3 regions of the Streptomyces sp. NPDC052109 genome follow, and region 1 is predicted to be linked to each of the others. Evidence: riboswitches for the same ligand, from Rfam matches in the RefSeq annotation. Region 1 holds a riboswitch; each other region holds the start of a gene.

Evidence for each region. Region 1 has a riboswitch for thiamine pyrophosphate ahead of thiC (phosphomethylpyrimidine synthase ThiC). Riboswitches for the same ligand answer to the same signal wherever they lie in the genome.
Region 2: linked by a shared signal. The riboswitch ahead of thiO (glycine oxidase ThiO) and the one ahead of thiC (phosphomethylpyrimidine synthase ThiC) in region 1 are both predicted to bind thiamine pyrophosphate.
Region 3: linked by a shared signal. The riboswitch ahead of AB0L59_RS16990 (thiamine ABC transporter substrate-binding protein) and the one ahead of thiC (phosphomethylpyrimidine synthase ThiC) in region 1 are both predicted to bind thiamine pyrophosphate.

Annotation. Positions count from the first base shown of each region.
Region 1 is NZ_JBFAWF010000025.1:4,212-6,470, reverse strand. Features, by position in the region: gene thiC (phosphomethylpyrimidine synthase ThiC) at 1-1,184, opposite strand, end outside; TPP riboswitch at 1,177-1,353, opposite strand; gene AB0L59_RS34805 (YibE/F family protein) at 1,435-2,259, shown strand, end outside.
Region 2 is NZ_JBFAWF010000001.1:1,061,349-1,063,607, reverse strand. Features, by position in the region: gene AB0L59_RS04855 (FAD-dependent oxidoreductase) at 1-681, opposite strand, end outside; gene AB0L59_RS04850 (hypothetical protein) at 714-1,064, opposite strand; TPP riboswitch at 1,118-1,229, shown strand; gene thiO (glycine oxidase ThiO) at 1,227-2,259, shown strand, end outside.
Region 3 is NZ_JBFAWF010000007.1:122,001-124,259, forward strand. Features, by position in the region: gene AB0L59_RS16990 (thiamine ABC transporter substrate-binding protein) at 1-1,021, opposite strand, end outside; TPP riboswitch at 1,105-1,213, opposite strand; gene rlmN (23S rRNA (adenine(2503)-C(2))-methyltransferase RlmN) at 1,237-2,259, opposite strand, start outside.

The sequences.
Region 1 (2,259 bases):
TCGATCATCGTCTGAACGTTGAAACGCCTGGCGATCCGGTTGAGTTCCCCAAGAGTTCGCAGTTCCGCGAACTGTGCCTCGTCGTTGGCGTCCGCGATCGATCCCGGCCTGAGGCCGTCGCCCAGCGAGTACGTGACGTCGTAGGCGGCGAGGATCTCGCACAGTTCCTCGAAGTTCTCGTACAGGAACGACTCCTTGTGGTGCGCCAGGCACCACGCGGCCATGATCGAGCCGCCGCGGGAGACGATGCCGGTCTTCCGGTTGGCGGTGAGCGGGACGTACGGCAGGCGGACGCCCGCGTGGACGGTCATGTAGTCCACGCCCTGCTCGGCCTGCTCGATGACCGTGTCCTTGTAGATCTCCCACGTCAGTTCCTCGGCCCTGCCGTCGACCTTCTCCAGGGCCTGGTAGAGCGGCACGGTGCCGATGGGGACGGGCGAGTTGCGCAGCACCCACTCGCGGGTCGTGTGGATGTTGCGGCCGGTGGACAGGTCCATGACCGTGTCGGCACCCCAGCGGGTCGCCCAGGTCATCTTCTCCACCTCCTCCTCGATGGAGGAGGTCACCGCGGAGTTGCCGATGTTGGCGTTGACCTTCACCAGGAACCGCTTGCCGATGATCATCGGCTCGATCTCCGGGTGGTTGACGTTGGCCGGCAGCACCGCGCGGCCCGCCGCGATCTCCTCCCGGACCACCTCGGGAGAGACGTTCTCCCGGATGGCCACGTACTCCATCTCCGGAGTGATCTCGCCCCGGCGGGCGTACGTGAGCTGCGTCACCGCCTCGCCACCGCGCCCCCGCCGCGGCTGGCGAGGCCGTCCCGGGAAGACCGCGTCCAGGTTGCGCAGGCCGCCGCGCGGCGAGGTGTGCTTGATCCCGTCGTCCTCGGGACGGACGGGGCGGCCCGCGTACTCCTCGGTGTCGCCGCGGGCGATGATCCAGTTCTCCCGCAGCGGCGGCAGGCCCCTGCGGACATCAGTGTCGACGAGTGGATCGGTGTACGGGCCCGACGTGTCGTAGAGCGTGACCGACTGCCCGTTGGTGAGGTGCACCTGACGGACCGGCACGCGCAGGTCGGGGCGTGAACCCTCGACGTACGCCTTGTGCCATCCGATGGACTTCCCGGCCTCCTGGGACTTGTCGTCCTGAACGGAGGCAGGCGTGCGTGTGTCCTTGTTGGTCATGAGACCTACTCCCTACGCCGGCATTACCCGGTAACAGGTTCGGCGGTCGACGCAGCGGTTTCCGTCTGCGACGTCTCCTGCGGAACATCGCCTGTTCCACGTGAAACATCGCGTGTACGGAGGTCAGCGCCCTCTCAGCCCGGTGCTCCGAGCTCCCGCGTGTGCAAAGGTGCTTCCACGCTAGCGCCATATGTGGCGCGGTGAACAGTGGGCCCCCTGCCGTTGTTGGAATGATCGGGCGGTGACCAGGATGGAGCAGTATCCGTATCGACCGGCCGAGCCGCATCACCGAGGTGCCTCGGAGCAAGTCGCCGGACAGGACTGTCCGCCTCCCGGTGACCACGCGAACGGCACCGGAAGGGGCGGGCCTCACGACGACCACGCGCAGGATCAGGGCCACGGGAACGGCCGTCGGGCTCACTCGCACGGCCACGGTGGGCACAGCCACAGCCACGGACCCGCCGCGCCGGTCTCCCGGCACCTGCGCAAGGTCATCGCCGCGATCCTGGTGCCCTTCACCGCGGCAGTCGTCGTCGGTCTGCTGGTGCTCTGGCCCGGAGGAGCCCCGCCTCACAAGCGCACCGGTGTCGGCTTCGACCGGGAGACGCAGCAGGCCACGGTCACCAGGGTCATCGAGGTCAGCTGCGCGTCGGTGAACGCCTCCGGTGGCGCCGCGGGCGGTGACGCCTCCTCCTCCGAGGGCACCTCGGAGGGACAGCAGGCCAAGGGAACCTGCAAGAAGGCGACCGTGCAGATCGACACCGGCAAGGACACGGGCCGTACGTTCACCGAGATCGTGCAGCCTGACCAGCCCCGGCAACTGCACCAGGGCGAGAAGGTCGTGGTCGCCTACGAACCCTCGGCGCCGAAGGACCTGCAGTACTCGGTGGCCGATGTGAACCGGAAGTTCCCCATGACGCTGCTCGCGGGGATCTTCGCGCTCGCCGTCGTGATGGTGGGCAGGCTGCGCGGCGTCATGGCGCTCGTCGCACTGGCCGTGAGTTTCCTGGTGCTGACCCTGTTCATCCTGCCCGCGATCCTCCAGGGGTCGAACCCGCTGCTCGTGGCGGTGGTC
Region 2 (2,259 bases), on a different contig from region 1:
GCCGTCGGCGAGGAGCACCGCGCCGGGCTCGACGCGCTCCACGCGCGCGTGCGTGCGCAGCTCGGCGCCCGCTTCGGCGTACCACTCCGCCATGGGGGCGGCGATCTCTGCGGGCAGGGCGCCGGCGAGGGGCCGGTCGGCGGCCTCCACGACGGTCACCGCGCAGCCCGCCTCCCGGGCGGCCGTGGCGAACTCGGCACCGATCCAGCCGGCCCCGACGACCACGATCCGGTGCTGCTCGGTCAGCACCGGCCGCAGCCGCTCGGCGTCGTCCAGGGTGCGCAGCAGGTGCACACCGGGCACGCCCTCGGTGCCGGGCAGGGTGATCGGTTCCGCACCGGTGGCCAGGACCAGGACGTCGTACGGCACCGGGCCCGCCTCGGTGTCCAGCTCGTGCTCGGCCGGGCGCAGGCCCAGGACCTCGCAGCCGAGCCGCAGCTCGACGCCGAGAGACTCGAAGTCCACGTCGAACGCGGAGTCCTCGGCCTTGCCGAGCAGCACGGCCTTCGACAGGGGCGGCCGGTCGTACGGCTGGTGGGGCTCCGCGCCGATCACGGTGACGGCGCCCCTGAAGCCCCTCTCCCGCAGCGCGACCGCGGTCTGCACCCCGGCCATGCCCGCGCCGACGACGACCACGCGCCGCCCCTGTGACGTGCCCTCTTGTGCTGTCTGCTCGCTCACCCGATCACCATAGACACGTGACGGAGCGTCAGTCAGCGGGCGTGCTCGGTGACCTGTTCCACAACGCTCGTACCGGTGCCCGCCTGGGACTCCCACTCCCAGGTCTCCTCCAGCCGCACCCGCCCGTCCGGCAGCCCCACGACCGTGGACACGCAGTGCCCCGAGGAGGTCGTCCCGTCGGTCTTCAGCTGCACGTACCGGAAGTCCAGCCGGTCACCCTCCCGGGTGCCGACCAGATGGCCGCGCACGACATCGCCGCCGGCGTACTCGGCCCAGATCTCGCCGTCCTCCTCGTGGTACGCGAACCGGGTGCGGGTGCCCACCTGACCTGGGGCTTGGTCCGCCACGGGGGCGAGGATCAGTCCGTCGAGCGACCGGGCCATGGGCAGGGGCTCCCTTACGGGTGAGGAGTGGGGCGGGCTAGGGTGGCCACCGTACAAGCACTCGCGGGAGCCCGGACGCACCGGGCTGAGAGGGAGGCTGGCGGCCTCCGACCGTACGAACCTGATCCGGGTCATGCCGGCGAAGGGAGGGGCTCACCGCCCATGTCGTCACGTACGTCCGACGTCCTCGTCATCGGGGGCGGAATCATCGGCCTGGTCACGGCCTGGCGCGCGGCGCAGCGCGGGCTCGCCACGGCCGTGGTGGATCCCGAGCCCGGCGGGGGTGCCGCGCGGGTCGCGGCCGGGATGCTGGCCGCGGTCACCGAACTGCACTACGGCGAGGAGAGACTGCTCGCCCTCAACCTGGAATCGGCCCGCCGCTACCCGGACTTCGCGGCCGAGTTGACCGAGCTGACCGGCCACGACCTCGGCTATCGCCGCTGCGGCACCCTCGCGGTCGCGCTCGACGCCGACGACCGCGCCCATCTGCGCGAACTGCACGCCCTGCAGCAGCGCTCGGGCCTTGCGTCCGAGTGGCTGTCCGGGCGTGAGTGCCGGCGCCTGGAGCCGATGCTGGCGCCCGGGGTGCGCGGCGGACTGCGGGTCGACGGCGACCACCAGATCGATCCCCGGCTGCTGGCGGCGGCCCTGGTGGCGGCGTGCGAGCGGGCCGGTGTGGTGTTCCACCGGGCGTGGGCCGAGCGGCTGGACGTCGCAGGGGACCGGGCCACCGGAGTCACCACCGCGGACGGCACCGGGCTGCGCGCCGGCCAGGTGGTGCTCGCGGCCGGGAGCATGAGCGGGCGGCTCGCGGGCGTGCCCGAGGCGCTGCTGCCGCCGGTGCGGCCGGTGAAGGGGCAGGTACTGCGGCTGACGGTGCCGCGCCGGTACGCGCCGTTCCTCAGCCGGACCGTACGGGCCGTAGTCCGCGGCAGCCATGTCTACCTGGTGCCCCGTGAGAACGGCGAACTGGTCGTGGGCGCCACCAGCGAGGAGCTGGGCTGGGACACGACCGTCACCGCAGGCGGCGTGTACGAGTTGCTGCGCGACGCCCACGAGCTGGTGCCGGGCATCACCGAGCTGCCGCTCACCGAGACCCGGGCCGGACTGCGCCCCGGCTCCCCCGACAACGCGCCGCTCCTCGGCCCGTCCGGGCTCGACGGGTTGCTGCTGGCCACCGGGCACTACCGCAACG
Region 3 (2,259 bases), on a different contig from region 1:
CGATCTTGCCGGGGGCCATGGTCTCGGGGTGCTGGGCGGCCGGCCCGTACTCGGTGAACTCGGTGGGCACCTTGGCGCCCTGCACCACCGGGTAGACGAACATGTTCAGCGGCATGTCCTCCTGGAACTCCCTGGAGACCAGGAAGTCGATGAACGCCTTGGCGCCCTTGGGGTTCTTCGCGTTGCTGAGCAGCCCGGCGAACTCGATCTGCCGGAAGCAGGTGCCGTCGGCCACGCCCGTCGGGGCGGTGCTGGGCCGCTTCTTGGCGTAGATCACCTCGGCGGGCGGCGAGGAGGCGTACGACACGACCAGCGGCCGGTCACCGCCCGCCTTCTTGCCCTCGGAGGAGCCCGAGAACTCCTGGTAGTAGGCCTGCTCCCAGCCGTCGACGACCTTCACGCCGTTGGCCTTGAGCTTCTTCCAGTAGTCCTGCCAGCCGGTGTCGCCGAACTGGGCTGCGCTGCCCAGCAGGAAGCCGAGTCCCGGCGAGGAGGTGGCCGCGTTCTCGGTGACCAGCAGGTTCCTGTACTGGGGCTTGGCGAGGTCCGCGAAGGACCGCGGCGGGGTCAGCTTGTGCTTGCTGAAGTAGGCCTTGTCGTAGTTGACGCAGATGTCGCCGTAGTCGACGGGCGTGACCCGGTGCCTGTCCTGGTCGAGCTGGTACGGGGCGCCGACCTTGTCGAGGCCCTTGGCCGAGTACGGCTGGAACAGGCCGTTGTCGAGGGCGCGGGACAGCAGGGTGTTGTCGACGCCGAAGAAGACGTCCCCCTGCGGGTCGTCCTTGGTCAGGATCGCCTTGTTGACGGCCTGTCCGGCATCGCCGTCCTTGAGGACCCTGACCTTGTACCCGGTCTGCTTCTCGAAGTCCTGGAGCACGTTCTTGGAGACGGCCCACGAGTCGTGGCTGACGAGGGTCACGGTCTTGGAGTCCGCGGCCGGCTTCGCACCGCCGGAACCGCACGCGGACAGGCCGATCAGGCCGAGCCCGACCGCCACGGCCACGAAGGTCTTGTTCTGCACTGGATGTCCTCCTGGGGTTGGCCAGGAAGAGACGCGGCCCTGCCCGGGACTTCGGTGGGAAGAACCCGGGCAGGGCGCAACAGCTTGAGTGATGACCGAACTCCCTACCCAGAATGACCTGGGCGAGGTTCAGAGGGTCTGCGGCCCTGTCCGCCGCACTCTCAGCGCTGTGGCGCTCCCCTGTCGGAATATGAAGATGTGTGGACGTGGCCAGATTACCGCTCGGTGGCCGCGAGCTGACCACAGGCTCCGTCGATCTCCTGGCCACGGGTGTCCCGGATGGTGACGGGTACACCATGCGCGGCGATGGCTTCGACGAACGCCTTCTCGTCCTCGGGCCGCGAGGCGGTCCACTTGGAGCCGGGAGTCGGGTTCAGCGGAATGAGATTGACGTGCACGGGCTTGCCCTTGAGCAGCCGCCCGAGCCGATCCCCGCGCCAGGCCTGGTCATTGATGTCGCGGATGAGCGCGTACTCGATCGAGAGCCGACGCCCGCTCTTCTCGGCGTACTCGAACCCGGCGTCGAGCACCTCGCGCACCTTCCACCGCGTGTTCACGGGGACGAGGGTGTCGCGCAGCTCGTCGTCGGGAGCGTGCAGGGAGATCGCCAGCCGGCACTTGAAGCCCTCGTCGGCGAACCGGTGGATGGCCGGCACGAGTCCGACGGTCGACACGGTGATCCCGCGCTGCGACAGCCCCAGCCCGTCGGGAGCGGGGTCGGTCAGCGCCCGGATCGCACCCACGACCCGCTTGTAGTTGGCCAGCGGCTCGCCCATGCCCATGAAGACGATGTTGGACAGCCGGGCCGGTCCCCCGGGCACCTCCCCGTCCCTCAGCGCGCGCATCCCGTCCACGATCTGGTGGACGATCTCGGCGGTGGACAGATTCCGGTCGAGCCCGGCCTGTCCGGTGGCGCAGAAAGGACAGTTCATGCCGCAGCCGGCCTGTGAGCTGATGCACATGGTGACCCGGTCCGGATACCGCATCAGCACGGACTCGACGAGTGTCCCGTCGAACAGCCGCCACAGCGTCTTGCGGGTGGTCCCCTCGTCCGTCGACAGATGGCGGACGACGGTCATCAGCTCCGGGAACAGCGCCTCGCGCAGCTTGCCGCGCGACCCGGCGGGGATGTCGGTCCACTGCTCGGGGTCGTGCGCGTACCGCGCGAAGTAGTGCTGCGAGAGCTGCTTGGCGCGGAACGGCTTCTCACCGGCCTCGGCCACCGCGTCCTTGCGCTC